One region of the Kitasatospora sp. NPDC059648 genome, then DNA from elsewhere that is predicted to be linked to it. Evidence: riboswitches for the same ligand, from Rfam matches in the RefSeq annotation. Region 1 holds a riboswitch; the other holds the start of a gene.

What was found. Region 1 has a riboswitch for glycine ahead of gcvP (aminomethyl-transferring glycine dehydrogenase). Riboswitches for the same ligand answer to the same signal wherever they lie in the genome.
Region 2: linked by a shared signal. The riboswitch ahead of gcvT (glycine cleavage system aminomethyltransferase GcvT) and the one ahead of gcvP (aminomethyl-transferring glycine dehydrogenase) in region 1 are both predicted to bind glycine.

What each region holds. Positions count from the first base shown of each region.
Region 1 is NZ_JBHWDU010000007.1:8,555-18,678, forward strand. Features, by position in the region: gene ACFV1W_RS06630 (bifunctional nuclease family protein) at 1-318, shown strand, start outside; gene ACFV1W_RS06635 (MerR family transcriptional regulator) at 543-1,187, shown strand; gene ACFV1W_RS06640 (vancomycin high temperature exclusion protein) at 1,285-2,007, shown strand; gene ACFV1W_RS06645 (DNA polymerase IV) at 2,066-3,454, shown strand; gene ACFV1W_RS06650 (MFS transporter) at 3,601-5,091, opposite strand; gene ACFV1W_RS06655 (YsnF/AvaK domain-containing protein) at 5,286-5,993, opposite strand; partial or broken gene ACFV1W_RS06660 (PRC-barrel domain-containing protein) at 6,165-6,539, opposite strand; glycine riboswitch at 6,763-6,866, shown strand; gene gcvP (aminomethyl-transferring glycine dehydrogenase) at 7,103-10,003, shown strand.
Region 2 is NZ_JBHWDU010000011.1:2,945-13,068, reverse strand. Features, by position in the region: gene ACFV1W_RS09615 (L-serine ammonia-lyase) at 1-819, opposite strand, end outside; gene glyA (serine hydroxymethyltransferase) at 970-2,250, opposite strand; gene gcvH (glycine cleavage system protein GcvH) at 2,334-2,711, opposite strand; gene gcvT (glycine cleavage system aminomethyltransferase GcvT) at 2,812-3,933, opposite strand; glycine riboswitch at 4,181-4,285, opposite strand; gene ACFV1W_RS09595 (enhanced serine sensitivity protein SseB C-terminal domain-containing protein) at 4,541-5,338, shown strand; gene ACFV1W_RS09590 (enhanced serine sensitivity protein SseB C-terminal domain-containing protein) at 5,454-6,416, shown strand; gene ACFV1W_RS09585 (ABC transporter permease) at 6,874-7,863, shown strand; gene ACFV1W_RS09580 (ABC transporter substrate-binding protein) at 7,915-9,684, shown strand; gene ACFV1W_RS09575 (ABC transporter permease) at 9,784-10,124, shown strand, end outside.

The sequences.
Region 1 (10,124 bases):
CGCCCGCTGACGCACGACCTGTTCAAGGACGTCCTGGAAGCGCTCGGCCAGCAGCTCACCGAGGTCCGGATCACCGACCTGCGGGAGGGCGTGTTCTACGCCGAGCTGGTGTTCGCGGGCGGGGTCGAGGTGAGTGCCCGGCCGTCCGACGCCATAGCGCTGGCCCTGCGCACCGGCACGCCGATCTACGGGAGCGAGGAGGTGCTCGCCGAGGCGGGCATCGCGATCCCGGACGAGCAGGAGGACGAGGTCGAGAAGTTCCGCGAGTTCCTCGACCAGGTGTCGCCCGAGGACTTCGGCGGTGGCGGTCCGCAGTAGTGCGGACGGTTCGGGTCGGCTCTTGAGCGTGCCGTTTTGCCAAAATCCGTCCATCTACCCACACTAGGGGCACGAAAAACCACTCTCCTGAGTGATGTGGTTTGTCTGGCCCGGCGTGGCGATCGTTGACGGGTCATAGGGGACTGCCTACCGTCAGGAGTGGCTGTCCGGGTGGCCGATGCCCGCAGTCGGGTTGCCCGCAGCACGAGCGGACGGAGGTAGGCATGAGAAGCACCGGCGATGACGCGGCCGTGGGAGGCCTGTGCGCCGTGCACATGCCGCGCACCGCTCGTACCGTGTCGGACCTGCCCAGGATGAGCAGGTTCCCGGCCGTGCAGCCGGGCCAGCCCGCGATCGAGCGACTGGCCCCGACGTCCGAACTGCTCGGCTTCCGCGGTCCGACGGCCTGTGCGGCGGCCGGCATCACCTACCGCCAGTTGGACTACTGGGCCCGCACCGGACTCCTGGAGCCCAGCGTCCGGACCGCGTACCCGGCGACCAGTCAGCGGCTCTACAGCTTCCGTGACGTGCTGCTGCTCAAGATCGTGAAGCGGCTGCTCGACGTGGGCGTTTCGCTGCAGAACATCCGGGTGGCCGTCGCCCATCTGCAGTCCGCCGAGCAGGCCGACCTGACCGGGCTGACGCTGATGTGTGACGGGGCGACGGTGTACGAGTGCACCACGCCGCAGCAGGTGGTCGATCTGCTGAAGGGCGGTCAGGGGGTCTTCGGCATCGCGGTGGGAGCGGTCTGGCAGGAGCTGGAGCTGACCCTCGGTCGGCTGCACGCGGAGCGGACCGACACCGGCGAGACGCTGGTGGGCGACGATCCGGCGGACGAGCTGGCGCAGCGGCGCAACCGGGCGGTCTGACGCGCGATCGTGTCGACGGGGCCGTGGCCCGGAGCGGGGAACCGTTCCGGGCCACGGCCTCGTCGTGTTGCTGGTGGAGCGACCGAGGGAGGGGCACGTGGAGGCCGGTACCGGGATATCGGGGTTGCTGCGGCGTCGGGCCGGAGGGCTGCGGGCGCGGCTGCGGGAGCGCCGGACACAGCGCAGGGCCTTCCAGGTGACGACGCTGCTGTGCGCGCTGGCGCTGGCGCCGAGCGCCTGGCTGTGGTTCGCGGCGGGGGACCGGGTGGGCACGGTGGAGGGCGCGCCGTCGGCGCCGGTGGCGGTGGTCTTCGGTGCCGGGCTGGACCAGGGCAAGCCGTCGCCGTACCTGGAGCACCGACTGGTGGCGGCGCTGGACCTGTACCGGGAGGGCAAGGTGAAGGCCGTCCTGGTCACCGGGGACAACGGGCGGGTCGAGTACGACGAGCCGGACGCGATGTACCGGTACCTCACCGAGCACGGCGTCCCGGGGGACCGGGTGGTCCGGGACTACGCGGGCTTCGACACCTGGAACTCCTGCACCCGGGCGCACCGGATCTTCGGGGTGGACCGCGCGGTGCTGGTCAGCCAGGACTTCCACGTCCGGCGGGCGCTGGCGCTGTGCGAGGCGGCGGGCATCCGCTCCTACGCCGTCGGCGTGCCGGAGCCGCACGACACCACCTGGCTGTACGGCGGGCTGCGGGAGGTCGCCGGAGCGGGGAAGGCGGCCGTGAACGTCTGGCTGCGGCCGGACCCGGTGTTCCTCGGCCCCAGGGAGGACGGCATCACGAAGGCGCTGGCGGAGGCCGGGAAGCAGTAGGGCGCGGGGGTCGGCCGGGTTCGTACGCACTGTCGGACCCGTGCGCGATGATCGGCGGGTGCGATCTCTGCCGAGCATCATCCACCTCGACATGGACGCCTTCTTCGCGGCGGTGGAGCAGGCGGCCAAGCCCAGCCTGCGCGGGAAGCCGGTGATCGTCGGCGGGCTCGGCGGGCGCGGGGTGGTCTCGACGGCCTCGTACGAGGCGCGGAGGTTCGGGGTGCACTCGGCCATGCCGATGGCGCAGGCGCGCCGGCTGTGCCCGAACGCGGCCTTCCTGAGCGGGCGCTTCGAGGCGTACCGGCAGAACAGCGAGATCGTGATGGGGTTGCTGCGCGAGCTGTCGCCGCTGGTGCAGCCGCTGAGCCTGGACGAGGCCTTCGTCGACCTGGAGGCCGGTCCGTACGGGCCGGTGCTGGTGGAGGCGGACCACGAGACCGGGGAGCGGCTGGTCCTCGCCCTGGCGGAGGACCTGCGGGCGGACATCCAGAGGCTCACCGGGCTGACCGGTTCGGTCGGGGCGGCGGGTTCCAAGCTGATGGCGAAGATCGCCTCGGAGCAGGCCAAGCCGGACGGGCTGGTGCTGATCGAGCCGGGGCAGGAGCGGGCGGTGCTGGGCCCGATGCCGGTCCGGGCGCTGCCGGGGATCGGGCCGGCCACCGAGCAGGTGCTGCGGCGGGCCGGGCTGAGCACGGTGGCCGACCTGGCGGAGGCGGGGGAGGCGGAGCTGGTCCAGTTGCTCGGACGGGCGCACGGCGCCGGGATCTTCCAGATGTCGATAGGGCTGGACGAGCGGCCGGTGGTGGCTGACCAGGACGCCAAGTCGGTCTCGGTGGAGGACACCTATGAGGTGGACCTGGCTGACCGGGACCGGGTGCTGCGCGAGGTGGAGGCGCTGGCCGGCCGGTGCGTTCGGCGGCTGCGGTCGGCCGGGCGCTCGGGGCGGACGGTGGTGCTCAAGGTCCGGCGGTTCGACTTCTCGACGCTGACCCGCTCGGAGACCCTGGGCGGGCCGACCGATGACGAGGCGGTGATCACCTCGACGGCGCGGCGCCTCGCCGAGCAGGTGGACATCACCGGCGGGGTCCGGCTGCTCGGGGTGGGCGTGGCCCAGCTGGCCGACTACACCCAGGAGGACCTGTTCGCGCAGGCACTGCGGGAGGAGGCGGCGGAGCACGCTGCGGAGGCGGCCGAGGTGGTGGAGGCCGAGGAGGAGCCGGAGGAGGCGGTGGTGCGGCGCTGGATGCCCGGACAGGACGTCCACCACGCCGAGTTCGGGCCGGGTTGGGTGCAGGGCAGCGGGGTCGGGCGGGTGACCGTGCGGTTCGAGACGCCGTGGAGCGGGCCGGGGCGGGTGCGGACCTTCGCGGTGGACGATCCGGCGCTGGAGCCGGCCCGGCCGCTGCCGCTGCGGCAGGTCGAGGGGCCCCGCGCCGAGGGGGAGTGAGGGGGAGACGCGGAACGGCCCCACCCGGTGGAAGTACGGGTGGGGCCGCATACCGTGCCGGACTCCGGACGGTCGTGATGCCCTCGCGACCGAGCGGAGGCCGGGCCCGCGCGTCCTGTCCCTGAGCGCGCGGGCCGGACGCCTCGTCAGGCGTCGGTCTTGGCCAGCTCGGGGCTGGAGTCCTGCCGGGCCGAGCCGTCGGCGACGGCCGTGGCCGGCTTGGCGGTGCGGATCAGGAAGGGGACGGCGCCGGCGATGATGCAGACGACGGCCGTGGTCCAGAACGCGTGCTTGTAGGCGTCCAGGGTGGGCAGCAGCACCTGGATCTTGATCGGGAGCTTCATGGTGTCGCCGGTCAGGATGGCGGTCATCACGGCGGTGCCTATCGCGCCGCCGACGGTGCGCAGCACGGAGTTCATGCCGTTGGCGATGCCGCTCTGCTCGACCGGGACGGCGCCGTTGATGAAGGCCGGCATCGCGGCGAAGGCGAGGCCGATGCCGAGGCCGAAGATGGCGGAGGCGGTGTAGATGTCGCCCTCGTGGCTGTGCCGCAGAGCCAGGTAGGCCATCGCGACCGCGCCCAGGACGCCACCGAGGACCAGGGGCAGGCGCGGGCCGCGGCGGGCGATCAGCAGGGCGCCGACCGGGGCGGCCACCATCGAGCCGATGGCGGACGGCAGCAGCATCACGCCGGCGTGCAGGACGGTCGCGGTGAAGCCGTAGTGGGCCAGCTTCTCCGGGGTCTGGGAGAAGTTGCTGATGACCATGAACGAGCCGTACATGCCGAAGCCGATGAGCAGGCCGGCCAGGTTGGTGAAGGCGACGGCCGGGCGGGACATCATCTTCAGGTCGACCAGCGGGTGCGAGACCTTGGTCTCGATGACGCCCCAGACCAGGGCCACCACGGCGGCGACGGCGAACAGGCCGAGGGTCTTGGTGGAGGTCCAGCCCCAGTGGTTGCCCTGGCTGACCGCGACCAGGAGGGCGGAGAGCCAGGCGGCCAGGGCGAGGGCACCGAGCGGGTCGGCGCCGCCCTCCTTGTCGGTCACCGGGTCGGTCGGGACGCGGAAGGCGACCAGGGCGACCGCGATCAGGCCGAAGATCAGACCCATCCAGAAGATGGACTTGTAGTTCCAGTGCTCCAGCAGCAGGCCGGTGGCGACCAGGCCGAGGCCGGAGCCGACGCCCATCGAGGCGCTGATGGCGGCGACGCCGCCGGTCACCTTCTGCTTGGGCAGCTCGTCGCGGACGATGCTGATCGCCAGCGGCATCACGCCACCGCCGGCGCCCTGGAGGACGCGGGCGACGACCAGCCAGGTGAAGGAGTGGGTGCTGACCGCCAGGGCCGAACCGGCGACCAGACCGGCCAGCGAGATCAGCAGCATGGGCTTGCGGCCCCGGAGGTCGCCGAAGCGGCCCAGCAGGGGAGTCAGCACGGCGGCGGACAGCAGGTTGGCGGTCATCAGCCAGGTGATGTTGGAGCCGGAGACGTCCAGTTCCTTGGCCAGCGACGGCAGGATCGGGACCACCGCGGTCTGCACCACGCTGAACGACAGCATCGCCAGGATGAGGGCCGGCAGGACCCGGGCGTTGCTCTGCTTCTCGGCCGCGGTGGTGGGCTTGGGTGCCTCACTCACGGTTGCTTCCTCCCGTACATAGTGAATGATCTGAAGTAACTCTGCCGGTAGATACTTCAGAGTGTCAAATATCGAGCGGTTAAGGTTTGGCAAAGGTGAACGTTCGCCTGCGGTGGAGCGGCCCGGTCGTGGGTGCGCGAGGGCCCCGGACCGGGGTCCGGGGCCCATCGGCAGTGCTGGTCGGGGCGGTGCGATCAGACCAGGGGACGCAGGGCGGCGGGGCGGGTGCCGTCGGAGGCCGGGGGCGTCGAGCCGTTCGTCGGGGTCGGTGCGGCGACGGCCGCGGCGGTGGTGTCGTGGATTTCGACGTTCTCGCGGCGGAGCTCATCCCGGATCACCTCCTCCTCGGTGTAGCGCTCGACCACCAGGCGGACCCGCTCGATCGGGGCGAGGTACTTGCGGACCACCGGCCGTTCCTCACGGAGGGTGACCTCTTCCACCGCCTCGGCGACCTCCCTCTCGGTGAGCGAGGCGCGCTCGGCCTCGCTGACCGGCATCCGCTCCACCCGGACCCGCTCGCGGACCACCGGGACGCGGCGCTCGACCCGCTCGCTGGTCACGTACTTGCGCAGCTTCGCAGTGCCCAGGACGTGCCACTCGGTGGTGATGTCCAGCCGCTCCTCGCGGCAGGTGATCTCCACGGGGGCGCTGTGGGCCGGGGCGGAGGTGTCGGCCGCGACGGGGGCGCTGTGGGCCGGGGCGGAGGGGTCGCCCCGGCCGGGGGCGCTGTGGGCCGGGGCGGAGGGGTCGCCCCGGCCGGGGGCGGCCGCGACCTGGGGGGCCGCGGCCGGGGCGGGGTGCGGCTCCGGCTCGACGGCGTGGGCGGGGGCCGACCCGGGGGTGCTGGGGGATCGCACGTGAGCCTCCGAGGCGGTGCTGGTGGCGGTGGTCGTGGCGGTCATCGTGGTGTCGGGGTCGGGAGAGCGGTAGGCGCGCGGTTCGGCGGCCGGGGCGGCCGAGGTGGTGCCGAAGCCGAGGTCGGGCCGGGCGGCCGAGGTGGTGCCGAAGCCGAGGCCGGGCCGGGCGGCCGAGGTGGTGCCGAAGCCGAGGTCGGGCCGGGCGGCCGAGGTGGTGCCGAAATCGAGGTCGGGCCGGGCGGCGCTGTCGGGCTCGTCGGCGGTCGGGCGGCCGTCCATCGGGGTGTCGAGGCCGTAGTAGCGGTAGAGCTGGAGCTCCTGGGCGGGCGACAGGTGCTGGCCGACGCCGAAGTCCGGCGAGTCTTTGACCAGCGACTTGTCGTACGGCACCAGGAGCTCGTCGCCGGAGAACTCGCTCGTGGTGAGCGGGACGAAGGCGTCCCGGCCGAAGATGCCGGTGCGGACGGCCGCCCACTCGGGCTGCCCGGTGGCGTCGTCCAGGTACACCTCGTCGATCGTGCCGATCTTGTCTCCGTTGCGGTCGACCGCCTTGTGGCCGATGAGGTCGCGGGGGTCGATGTCGGTCTGCACGCTTTCCTCCAGTGCGCTGCGCCTGCGGAACTCCCGCAGATCGGCGGCCGGGGCACCCGTCCCGTCCGCCACTTCACACGAAAAGCCATGAATCGGACCCCCGCGACCGGGGTGCGGCCGGACGGGTCGGCGCTGGGCCGTCCGGGGGACGCGCGTAGACCCGAAGTGACCCGACGCACCCGTGATCGGAAGGCTTCCCGCTGGTACCCTGGGCGGCGACCGCCGAGCCCGCTCGGGAGAGTCCCCGACAGCGAAAACCGCTGGTCGAGGCGCCGAAGGAGCAACTCCTCCCCGGAATCTCTCAGGCATCCGTACCGTGCGGGATAGGTCACTCTGGAAAGCAGGGCAGGACCGCCGGCGCGGGAGCCGGCGTCACCACCCTCACCGACGGTGCAAGCCGACGGAGCGCCACAGCGCGACGTGCGGGCGAAGCTCTCAGGTCCCGATGACAGAGGGGGAGGCCTTTCGGGTCCGTCCGCCCAGGCCGGTCCGCTGTCCGCAGCGGCGTTGGCCGGCCGGCGTGCGCACCCCCGCCGGTCCGTGACCAGGAGGCCTCGACCACCATGAACGCCCAGCCGAACGCGGGACGCCCCACCGGCGCCTCGACCCTCACCGAGCTTGAGCTGGCCAGCCCCTTCGAGAACCGCCACATCGGCCCCGATGCCGCCGCCCAGGAGAAGATGCTGGCGTCCGTCGGCTACGGCTCGCTGGACGAGCTCGCCGCCACGGCCGTTCCCGAGGCCATCCGCTCCATCACCGCCCTGGACCTGCCCGCCGGCCGCAGCGAGGCCCAGGTCCTCGCCGAGCTGCGCGAGCTGGCGAGCCGCAACCAGGTCCTCCAGCCGATGATCGGCCTGGGCTACTACGGCACCTTCACCCCGCCGGTGATCCTGCGCAACGTCATGGAGAACCCGGCCTGGTACACCGCCTACACCCCGTACCAGCCGGAGATCTCGCAGGGTCGCCTGGAGGCACTGCTCAACTTCCAGACCCTGGTCTCCGACCTGACCGGTCTGCCCACCTCCGGCTCCTCGCTGCTGGACGAGGGCACCGCGGCCGCCGAGGCCATGGCGCTGGCCCGCCGCGTCACCAAGGTCAAGGGCGGCGTCTTCCTGGTCGACGCCGAGACCCTGCCGCAGACCATCGCGGTGATCAACACCCGCGCCGTGCCGACCGGTGTCGAGGTCGTCGTCGCCGACCTGTCCGAGGGCATCCCGGCCGAGATCGCCGGGCGCGGCGTCTTCGGCGTGCTGCTGCAGTACCCGGGCGCCACCGGTGTGGTCCGCGACCTCGCCCCGGTGATCGAGCAGGCGCACGGCCTGGGCGCGATCGTCGCCGTCGCCGCCGACCTGCTGGCGCTCACCCTGCTCAAGTCCCCGGGCTCGCTGGGCGCCGACATCGCCTGCGGCACCTCGCAGCGCTTCGGGGTGCCGATGGGCTTCGGCGGCCCGCACGCCGGCTACCTGTCGGTGCGCGCCGAGTTCGCCCGCTCGCTGCCCGGCCGCCTGGTCGGCGTCTCCGTCGACGCCGACGGCAACCGCGCCTACCGCCTGGCGCTGCAGACCCGCGAGCAGCACATCCGTCGAGAGAAGGCCACCAGCAACATCTGCACCGCCCAGGTGCTGCTCGCCGTGATGGCGTCGATGTACGCCGTCTACCACGGTCCGGACGGCCTGGCCGACATCGCCCGCCGCACCCACCGCTACGCCGCCGCCCTCGCCGAGGGCCTGCGGGCCGGCGGCGTCGAGCTGCTGCACGGCGAGTTCTTCGACACCGTCACCGCCGTCGTCCCGGGCCGCGCCGCCGAGATCGCCGCCGCCGCCCGTGCCAACGGCATCAACGTGTACCAGGACGGCGAGGACCGGATCTCGGTCTCCACCGACGAGACCACCACCCGCGAGCACCTGGCCGGTGTCTGGGCCGCCTTCGGCGTCCCCGCCGTCGAGGTGGCCGAGGCCGCCGAGACGCTGCCGGCCGCGCTGCTGCGCGAGGACGAATACCTGACCCACCCGGTCTTCCACAGCCACCGCTCGGAGACCGCCATGCTGCGCTACCTGCGCCGCCTGTCGGACCGGGACTACGCGCTGGACCGCGGCATGATCCCGCTGGGCTCGTGCACCATGAAGCTCAACGCCACCACCGAGATGGAGGCGGTGACCTGGCCGGAGTTCGGCCAGCTGCACCCCTTCGCGCCGGTCGACCAGGCCGCGGGCTTCCTGACCCTGATCCGCCACCTGGAGCAGCAGCTGGTCGAGGTCACCGGCTACGACGCCGTCTCGATCCAGCCGAACGCGGGTTCCCAGGGCGAGCTGGCCGGCCTGCTGGCCGTCCGCGCCTACCACCACGCCAACGGCGACGCCCAGCGCGACGTCTGCCTGATCCCGTCCTCGGCGCACGGCACCAACGCCGCCTCCGCGGTGATGGCCGGCATGCGCGTGGTCGTGGTGAAGACCCTGGTCGACGGCGACGTGGACGTCGAGGACCTGAAGGCCAAGATCGAGCAGCACCGCGACAACCTCTCGGTGCTGATGGTCACCTACCCGTCGACCCACGGTGTGTACGAGACCCAGATCACCGACATCTGTGCCCTGGTGCACGAGGCCGGCGGCCAGGTCTACGTGGACGGCGCCAACCTGAACGCCCTGGTCGGTCTGGCCAAGCCGGGCAAGTTCGGCGCGGACGTCTCGCACCTGAACCTGCACAAGACCTTCTGCATCCCGCACGGCGGCGGCGGCCCGGGCGTCGGCCCGGTCGCGGTGCGCGCCCACCTGGCGCCGTACCTGCCGAACCACCCGCTGCAGGAGGAGGCCGGCCCGGCCACCGGTGTCGGCCCGATCTCGGCCGCGCCGTGGGGCTCGGCGGCGATCCTGCCGATCTCCTGGGCGTACGTCCGGCTGATGGGCGGCGAGGGCCTCAAGCGCGCGACCCAGGTCGCGGTGCTGAACGCCAACTACATCGCCAAGCGCCTGGCCCCGCACTTCCCGGTGCTCTACACCGGCCCGGGCGGGCTGGTCGCGCACGAGTGCATCATCGACCTGCGCCCGCTGACCAAGGAGACGGGCGTGACGGTGGACGACATCGCCAAGCGCCTGATCGACTACGGCTTCCACGCGCCGACGATGTCCTTCCCGGTGGCCGGCACGCTGATGATCGAGCCGACCGAGTCCGAGGACCTGCACGAGATCGACCGGTTCTGCGACGCGATGATCGAGATCCGCGGCGAGATCGACAAGGTCGGCTCGGGCGAGTGGGCCGCCGACGACAACCCGCTGCGCAACGCCCCGCACACCGCCGCCGCCCTGGCCGGCGACTGGGCGCACGGCTACTCGCGGCAGGAGGCGGTCTTCCCGGCGGGCGTCAACCCGGCGGACAAGTACTGGCCGCCGGTGAGCCGGATCGACGGCGCGTACGGCGACCGCAACCTGGTCTGCTCGTGCCCGCCGCTGGACGAGTACGGCGTCTGATCCCGGTCGGACGGACACGGGGCAGGGCTCCGGCGGAACGTTTCCGCTGGGGCCCTGCCCTTTTGCGTCGCCCCCTGCGCGGAGCCGCGTGCGGTCGAATCGGCGGCTGCCCCGCCGGGCG
Region 2 (10,124 bases), on a different contig from region 1:
GTTGACCGCCATCGCGTAGAGGGTCACCCACTCCATCGCGTTGGCCGGGCCGATCCCCTCGGCGCGCAGCGTCCGGGCGGCCGCGGCGGCCCGGCGGCGGACCTTCAGCCCGCCCGGCAGGATGCCCTCGCGGGTCATCCCGGCCCGCACGCACTCCTGCATCACGGACCAGATCTCCAGCAGACCGGTCCGGATCTCCTCCTCGCTGCGCCAGGCCTTCTCGTTCTCCAGCATCAGGCCGGAGATCGACAGCCCGGTCTCCCGGGTGAGCCGCAGCAGCTCCTCGCCGGTGCGGAAGGGGTAGCGCAGCGCGGTGTCGTCGGGCTTGACCCGGTCCGCGCCGATCGCGTCCTCGTCGACGACGAAGCCGCCGCCGACCGAGTAGTAGGTCTTCTCCAGCAGCGCCGAGCCGTCCGCCGCGTACGCCCACAGGGTCATGCCGTTGGCGTGGTACGGCAGCGAGCGGCGCCGGTGCAGGACCAGCTGGGTGTCGGGGTCGAAGTCGATCGGGTGTTCGCCGAGCAGGCTGAGCCGCTTCTCGGTGATGATCCGCTCGACGTCCTTGTCCGCCTGGTCGACGTCGACGGTGCGGGGCGAGTTGTTCTCCAGGCCCAGCAGGACGGCCTTCGGGGTGCCGTGGCCGTGGCCGGTGGCGCCCAGCGAGCCGTACAGCTCGGCGCGCACGCCGGTGACCCGGTCCAGCAGGCCTTCGGAGCGCAGCCGGCGGGCGAACATCCGGGCCGCGCGCATCGGGCCGACGGTGTGGGAGCTCGACGGGCCGATGCCGATGGAGAAGAGGTCGAAGACGCTGATGGCCACGGGGGACGTCCTTGTCTGGTCTCGTGGAAGGACTTGCGGGGAGGGGGATGACACGGGACGGGGCACCGCGCGCACTGTCCAGTGTGCGCGGTGCCCCGGGGTCCCAGGCGCACCGGCGGGGTGAGGCCGGTCACCTCATCCCGAACGGGATCACTCCTGGCCGGCCAGGTTCGGGTAGAGCGGGTACTTCTCGGCCAGGGCGGTGACCCGGGCCTTCAGGGCGGCGGCGACGGTCTCGTCGAAGGCGGGCTTGAGCGCCTCGGCGATGATGTCGGCGACCTCGCGGAAGTCGTCGGCCCGGAAGCCGCGGGTGGCCAGGGCCGGGGTCCCGATGCGCAGACCGGAGGTGACCATCGGCGGGCGCGGGTCGTTCGGGATGGCGTTGCGGTTGACGGTGATGCCGACCTCGTGCAGCCGGTCCTCCGCCTGCTGGCCGTCGAGCTGGCTGTTGCGCAGGTCGACCAGGACCAGGTGGACGTCGGTGCCGCCGGACAGCACGGAGGCGCCGGCCTCGGCGACGTCGGCCTGCAGCAGACGCTCGGCGAGGATCTTGGCGCCCTCCAGGGTGCGCTGCTGGCGCTCCTTGAACTCCTCCGAGGCGGCGACCTTGAAGGCGACGGCCTTGCCCGCGATCACGTGCTCCAGCGGGCCGCCCTGCTGGCCGGGGAAGACCGCGGAGTTGATCTTCTTCGCCCACTCGGCCTTGGACAGGATGACGCCGCCGCGCGGGCCGCCCAGGGTCTTGTGGGTGGTGGTGGTGACCACGTCCGCGTACGGCACCGGGTTCGGGTGCAGGCCCGCGGCCACCAGGCCGGCGAAGTGCGCCATGTCCACCATGAGCAGCGCGCCGACCGCGTCGGCGACCCGGCGGAACTCGGCGAAGTCCAGCTGGCGCGGGTAGGCGGACCAGCCGGCGATGATCAGCTTCGGCTGGTGCTCCTTGGCCAGGCGCTCGACCTCGGCCATGTCGACCTGGCCGGTCTTCTCGTCGACGTGGTACGCGACCACGTTGTAGAGCTTGCCGGAGAAGTTGATCTTCATGCCGTGGGTCAGGTGACCGCCGTGGGCCAGGTTCAGGCCCAGGATGGTGTCGCCCGGCTGGATCAGCGCGAACATCGCGGCGGCGTTGGCCTGCGCGCCGGAGTGCGGCTGGACGTTGGCGTGCTCGGCGCCGAACAGGGCCTTGATCCGGTCGATCGCGATCTGCTCGACCACGTCGACGTGCTCGCAACCGCCGTAGTAGCGGCGGCCGGGGTAGCCCTCGGCGTACTTGTTGGTGAGCACCGAGCCCTGGGCCTCCATGACCGCCACCGGGGCGAAGTTCTCGGAGGCGATCATCTCCAGGGTGGTCTGCTGGCGGTGCAGCTCGGCGTCGACCGCGGCGGCGATCTCCGGGTCGAGGGCGTGCAGGGACTGGTTGAGAACCGTCATGGTGTGGTCTTCCCGGGAGGAGGAGAGCGAGGGGACGGTGGGGGCGGGCCGGCGTGCGCGCGGCCCGCCCGGTGCCGGGCTGGTCAGCCGGCGTGGGTGAGCGCGTCGTACTCGTCGGCGCTGAGCAGCTCGTCGGTGGCCTCGACACGGACCTTGAAGAGCCAGCCGCCCTCGAACGGGGCGCTGTTGACCAGGCCGTTGTCGTCCAGGACGTCCTGGTTGACCTCGGTGACCTCGCCGGTCACCGGGGAGTACAGGTCGCTGACCGACTTGGTGGACTCCAGCTCGCCGCAGGTCTCGCCGGCGGTCACGGTGTCGCCGACCTCGGGCAGCTGCACGTAGACGATGTCACCGAGCGCGTCGGCGGCGTGCTTGGTGATGCCGACCGTGGAGACACCTTCCACGGGGGCGGTCAGCCACTCGTGCTCCTTGGTGTACTGCAGGTGCTGGGGGTTGCTCATGGCGTCATTCTCCAGGATGGGAAGCGGGTACGACGCAGCGGGCCGCCGCACGGACGGCTCCGACGTGCGTGTATGGGAAATCGAGGGGTCCTGCGAGGCCTCAGCGGGCGCGCTTGTAGAACGGCAGCGCCACGACCTGGACGGGCTCGTGCTTGCCGCGCACGTCCACCGCGACGGTGGTGCCCGGCTCGGCGTGGGCCGCGTCGACGTAGGCCATCGCGATCGGCTTCCCCAGCGTCGGGGACGGCGCGCCGGAGGTGATCCGGCCGATCGGGGCGCCGTCGGCGGAGACCACCGTGTACTCGGCGCGCGGCACGCGCTTGCCCTCGGAGACCAGGCCGACCAGCACCTTCGGCGGGTTGGTCTCGGCCGCGGCGGCGGCCTGCTCCAGCGCCTTGCGGCCGACGAACGCGCCGCCGTTGGTGGTCTTGTCGAAGCGGACGACCCGGCCCAGGCCCGCGTCGAACGGGGTCAGGTCGGTGGACAGCTCGTGCCCGTACAGCGGCATGCCCGCCTCCAGGCGCAGCGTGTCGCGGCAGGACAGGCCGCACGGGACCAGGCCGTGGCCCTCGCCCGCGGCGGTCAGCGCCTGCCAGACCGGCTCGGCGTCGACCGGGTGGCAGAAGATCTCGAAGCCGTCCTCGCCGGTGTAGCCGGTGCGGGCCAGCAGCACCTCGCGGCCGGCCACCTTCGCCGGGAGGATCGCGTAGTACTTCAGGCCGGGCAGGTCGGCGTCGGTGGTCTTCGCCAGGATGGCGGTGGCCTCCGGGCCCTGGACGGCGATCAGCGCGTAGGTGTCGCGGTCGTCGGTGACGACGGCGTCGAAGCCCTTGGCGCGGGCGATCAGCTCGTCCAGCACAAGCTGGGCGTTGGAGGCGTTGGCGACCACCAGGAAGGCGTCCTCGCGCAGGCGGTAGACGATCAGGTCGTCCAGGATGCCGCCGTCCTCGGCGCAGATCATGGTGTAGCGGGCGCGCAGCACGCCGAGCGCGGAGACGAAGCCGACCAGGGCGTGGTCCAGCATCTCGCCGGCCTGCGGGCCGGTGACGGTGATCTCGCCCATGTGCGAGAGGTCGAACAGGCCGGCCTTGGTGCGGACGGCGAGGTGCTCCTCGCGCTCGCTGCCGTAGCGCAGCGGCATGTCCCAGCCGGCGAAGTCGGTCATGGTCGCGCCGAGGGCGCGGTGCAGCGCGTCGAGCGCGGTGAGGCGGAGGGACGACATGGCCAGGAACTCCTCGGTCGGGGCACTCAGGGGTGCGCGCGCCGGGACCGGATCCGCTCGGGGACCGACCCTGCGCGCGGGCATGCGGCGGCGTGGGTCTCCCCATCTGTCGTCGAACCTGAGAGCTTCACCGCCCACCTGCCCGCAGCTGGTGCCAGCATCAGCTGGTTCCAGCATCGGGGACAGGACGGCGGCTTGCACCGTGGGTGGGCGCGCGACAGGGCCGTGCGCCGCTTTCCAGATGTGCCTAACCCGCGCGGTAGGGGGGCCTGAGAGATTCCGGGGAGGACTTGCTCCTTCGGCGCCGGCCGTGCCTCCTGAGGGGCACTCCGGGCTCTCCCGCGCGGGTTCGAGCGGCCGGTGTGGAGTTGTGGGGGCCCGCGGCGCATGCCGTCGGACGCGCACATCATGGCACGTCCGCGCGGAGGAGGGGAGAGGGGACCCGGTCACACGGCGCGGGGCGCCCGGTCACGTGCCACGGCGCGCCCCGTCGCACGCTGCGGGGCGCCCTCCGGGGGGACGACGCGAGTTCGAAGCCGAGCCCTAAACTTCTCCGCGTCGGCGCAGCAGTGGGCGGCCGACCCGGCACGAGGGCGGACGGCGGCGCATGGGGTACCCGGTGGAGCAGCAGCAGGGGTGGGACGGGCCGCGGACGGCGCCGTCGGGCGGCACGTGGCCGGCGAACGAGCTGGAGCAGGTGCTGACGGCCGCGCTGGGCGACCCGGGGGCGACGCCGCGGGTGATCGAGGTGCTGGCCCGCAGCCAGGTGTGGATCCCGCTGCCGGCCGGGGGCGACCCGAACGGGCAGTCGCTGGACCTGCCGACCGTCGAGCTGGCCGGCGCCCCGTACGTGCCGGTGTTCTCCTCGCAGGAGGTGTTCCTGCAGCAGGCACCGGGGATGGCCTTCGCGATCGCGCCGGCCTGGGAGTTCGCCCGCGGGCTGCCGCTGGGCGTGGGCATCGCGGTCAACCCGGAGGCGGCGGTGGGCATCCCGGTGCCCCCGCAGGGCGTGGCGGAGCTGCGCCGCGGCCCCCGGGAGGAGCGCTGGGAGCAGCAGCCGGAGGCGCCGACCGGCGGCCGGGTGGCGCTGCGCGAGCCGGTGCCGGGCGAGGACCCGGAGCACTTCCTGGCCGCCTGCCGGGCCGAACTGTCGGCTCTGCCGGGCGTCGTGACCGCACGGCGGGCGCTGGCCAGCATCGAGGGCGAGCCGACCGTGATGTTCGTGGGCGTCCAGCTGGATCCGGCGGCCCCGGCCGACCCGGGAGCGGTGAACGAGGCGCTCGGGCGGGCGCTGGGAACCGCGCCGCTGCCGGGCGGCGTCCACCTCGTGCTGCTCGACCTCGCCGACGACCCGGTGGTCGAGTGGCTGCTGACCCGGGTCATGCCCTTCTACTCGCGGGTGTGAGCGGGGATCCTTCACAGGCACGTCGCCGTGGCGGTGGCCGGTGCCGCGCCATAGGGTGCGTGCAGGCGGCTGACGGGCCGGCGGGTTCAGGAAAGAGGCGCGGCGAGGTGGGCGCATGAGTGCGGGAACGGGAGCGGGCGGGGTGCCGGGGCCTTGGGGCCAGGCACCGGCCGGGCGCCCGGGCGCGGATCCGGGCGCGTTGGAGCAGGCCCTGCGCGAGGTCGCGCCGGAGCGCTGGGACGCGTACGAGCGGCTGCTGCACGCGCTGGCCGAGGGCCAGGTCTGGATGCTGCTGTGGCACGGCAGCCCGGGCAGTCCGGACGCCCAGTACGGGAACATGGAGATCGGCGGCCACGGCTACGCGCCGGCCGTCACCTCGCCCGAGCAGCTGACGGCCTCCGGCTGGGCGCGGGCCCACGAGGTCATCTCCGGGCGGGAGATCGCCGCTTCGCTGTACCGCACCCGCTGGGGCCTGTGGCTCAACCCGCACGCGCCGGGCGGCGGGGTCGGGGTGCCGTGGGCGGACCTGCGGCGGATCGCCGCGGGCCTGGACCGGCTGCCGGCCGGTCCGCTGAAGCTGAGCGAGCCGCAGGTGAACGCCCAGCAGTTCTTCGCGCTGCTGGAGCGGCAGGCGGGCGAGGTGCGCGCGGTCCGGGCGCTGCGCCGGGCCTGGGTGCAGCCGTCGGTGGGGGAGCCGTACCTGGCGATCGGTCTCGACCTGTACGAGAGTTCGCCGCCGGCGGTGGAGGCGGTGCGGGCGCTGATGCAACGGGCGATCGCGGTGGCCCCGGAGGGGCTCGCGGTCTCCACGGTGGCCATGTCGGACGAGTACGACCCGGTGGCGCTGTGGATGCGCGCCAACGCACGGCCGTTCTTCGACCGGGAGGCGGGCCGACCGCCGACGGGCCCGTACCCGCCGGTGCCGCCGCCGTACCCGGGGCAGTCGATGCCGGGCCGACCGGTCCCGGGCCAGTCGATGCCCGGGCAGCCGATGCCCGGTTATGCCTACGGCACCCAGCCGCCCGCGCCGGGTTGGGGGCAGCAGCCCCAGCCGTGGCCCGGATACCCCGGCCGCTGATTGCCGAAACACGTCTCGTTAAAGCCCCTGCCTAGAAGCCGACTTGATCCCTGATCAGGTCGGCTTCGGTGCTTTCGGGACGAATTTCCGTTCTCGGCGCCGGGACATCTTGACATGGCAGTTACAGCCATGTGAAGAGGGATATGCCGAAGATCGGGGAGGTGCATGCGGGCAGATCACAGTTGGGCATCTGTCGGTTGTCAGGGCTGGCGCAAGCCAGTTCGGATGGCAGAGAGTTCTGCGCAACGCATCGCGCGTACTGGAAACCCCACGAAGGTGAACGCGCACGCCGACCGCTCGATCCACGCGACGCCCATCCCGCGTGGAGGCAGTACCCGTGCACGACGTACTGCCGCGAACACCTGCACCCAGCACCTCCGCACGTCCGCAGCCGTACCGCCGAACCGGCGCCCGGCACCCGTGGGCCGGCCACCGTCGGCGAGGGGACCAACTGACCATGACCGCACCCATGACAACCGCCGGGAACGAATCCGAGGCGCCCGCCTCCCCGAGCCCGGCCAAGACGATCGAGGGCCGCTCCCTCGGTCGGATCGCCTGGACCCGCTTCAAGCGGGACAAGGCCGCCGTCGCCGGCGGCATCGTGGTGATCCTGCTGATCCTCCTGGCCGTCCTGGCCGGACCCCTGGAGTCCTTGTTCGGGCTCGACCCCGACCAGCCGAACACCGACCTGCTGGACGCCGACCTCGGTGGACTCCCGCTCGGCGACTGGGGCGGGATGAGCGCGGACCACCCGCTCGGCATCGACCCGCTGCAGGGCCGCGACCTGCTCGCCCGCGTGGTCGACGGCTCCTGGGTCTCCCTGCTGGTCGCCTTCGGCGCGACCGTCCTGTCCAACACCCTCGGCACCGTGCTCGGCGTGATGGCCGGCTACTACGGCGGCTGGGTGGACACCGTGATCAGCCGGTTGATGGACGTCTTCCTGGCGTTCCCGCTGCTGCTGTTCGCCATCGCGATCTCCGCCTCGCTCCAGGGCGGCGCGTTCGGCCTGCACGGCCTCCCGCTGCACATCATGGTGCTGATCTTCGTGATCGGCTTCTTCAACTGGCCCTACATGGGCCGGATCGTGCGCGGACAGACCCTCTCGCTGCGCGAGCGGGAGTTCGTCCACGCGGCCCGCAGCCTCGGCGCCCGCGGCCCGTTCATCCTGTTCAAGGAGCTGCTGCCGAACCTGGTCGGCCCGATCCTGGTCTACTCGACCCTGCTGATCCCGACCAACATCCTCTTCGAGGCCGGTCTGAGCTTCCTCGGCGTCGGCATCCAGCCCCCGCAGTCCTCCTGGGGCGGCATGCTCGCCGACGCGAAGAACTACTACCAGGTGGACCCCCAGTACATGGTGGTCCCGGGTCTGGCGATCTTCATCACCGTGCTCGCGTTCAACCTGCTCGGCGACGGGCTGCGTGACGCCCTCGATCCCAAGAGCAACTGACTCGGCGTCAGTAATCTCCCTCCTCCACACCTCAAGGGGTTGATCTCACCCATGCGTAGGTCCCGTACCGTCGCGCTGACCGCCGCGGCCGCCGCCGTGGTCCTGGTCGTCACCGGCTGCTCGTCCAGCTCCAAGAGCGGCGACAGCTCCTCTTCCTCCTCCAGCAACGCGAGCGGCGGTGCCGACGCGGCCACCAAGCAGATCGTCAACGCCTCGGACAAGAAGGGCGGGACGGTCACCTACGAGATGAAGGGCACCCCGGACTCCCTCGACCCGGGCAACACCTACTACGCGTACATCTACAACTTCTCGCGCCTGTACGGCCGCCCGCTGACCACCTTCAACCCGGCCGCCGGCGCGGACGGCAACAAGCTGGTCCCGGACCTCGCCGAGTCGATGGGCCAGCCCAGCGCGGACGGCCTGACCTGGACGTACAAGCTGCGCGCGGGCCTGAAGTACGACGACGGCACCCCGATCACCTCCAAGGACGTCAAGTACGCCGTGGAGCGCTCGAACTACGCGCCCGAGGTGAACTCCAACGGCCCGACGTACTTCCACGACCTGCTGGTCGACAACCCGACGCCGTACCAGGGCCCGTACAAGGACAAGACCGGCGACCTGAAGTCGATCGAGACCCCGGACGACACCACGATCGTCTTCCACCTGCAGCACCCCTTCGCCGACTTCGACTACCTGGTCAGCGCCCCGCAGACCGCGCCGGTCCCGCAGGCCAAGGACACCGGTGCCGACTACGTGAAGCACATCGTGTCCTCGGGCACCTACAAGTTCGAGTCCTACGAGGACGGCAAGCAGGCCGTCCTGGTGCCGAACACCAACTGGGACAAGAGCACCGACCCGATCCGGAAGCAGCTGCCGGACAAGATCGTGCTCAAGATGAACATCGACCAGGCCACCATCGACAAGGACCTGCTGGCCGGCAACGCCCAGGTCGACCTGGTGGGCGGCGGCGTCGACCCGCAGACCCAGGCGCAGATCCTGCGCGACCCGAAGCTCAAGGCCAAGACCGACAACGCCTACGGCGGCCGCCTGGTCTACATGGCGATCAACACCAAGGTCGCGCCGTTCGACAACGTCGACTGCCGCAAGGCCGTCCAGTACGCGATCGACAAGGTCGCGGTGCAGACCGCGCTCGGCGGCCCGATCCGCGGCCAGGTGGCCAACACCGTGCTCCCGCCGGACATCCCGGGCCACCAGGACTTCAACCTGTACGAGACCAAGGACAACAAGGGCGACCAGGCCAAGGCCAAGGACTCCCTGAAGGCCTGCGGGAAGGACGGCGGCTTCAGCACCGTCCTGACCGCCCGCACCGAGCGCGCGACCGAGGTCGCCGCGGCCACCCAGATCCAGGCGCAGCTGAAGAACATCGGCATCAACGTCGAGATCCAGCAGTTCCCGCAGGGCAAGTACCTGACCGACTCGGCCGGTGCGCCGCAGTTCACCCAGGACCACAACATCGGCCTGATGATGATGCAGTGGGGTGCCGACTGGCCGACCGGCTACGGCTTCCTGCAGCAGATCGTCGACGGCCGCGCGATCAAGCCGTCCGGCAACAGCAACCTGGCCCAGCTGAACGACCCGGCCGTCAACAAGATGATCGACGACGCCGCCGTCAACCCGGACAAGGCCGCCCGCGAGAAGATCTACGGCGACATCGACAAGAAGGTCATGGAGTCCGCGGTGTACGTCCCGCTGACCGACTTCAAGGTCTTCCTGTACCGCTCGGACAGCGCCACCAACGTCGCGTCCACCCCGGCCTTCTCGGGTGAGTACGACTACCTGAACATCGGCACCACCAAGTAAAGAGCCTGGCTCCGCATCCCTGAAGGCAGGTGAAGGCAGCGGCGCCCGCCGCCGTCCGGAAGACCCCGGACGGCGGCGGGCCGCCGGAGCCGCCCAACTGTGTTTGCCTACATCGTTCGCAGGATCCTCGCGGCCGCGGTGCTGCTGCTGGTCGTCAGCGCGGTCACCTTCGCGATCTTCTTCCTGCTCCCGCGCATCGCCGGTGAGACCACCGACCAGCTGGCCGCGCAGTACATCGGGAAGAACCCGTCGCCCGAGGCGATCGCGGCGGTCAAGAAGAACCTCGGCTTCGACCAGCCGCTGTACACCCAGTACTGGAACTTCCTGAAGGCGCTGGTCAGCGGCGCCGAGTACAAGTTCGGTCCGGAACCGGCCACCTGCCACGTGCCCTGCTTCGGCTACTCCTTCAAGAACCACCTGGAGGTCTGGCCGGAGATGAC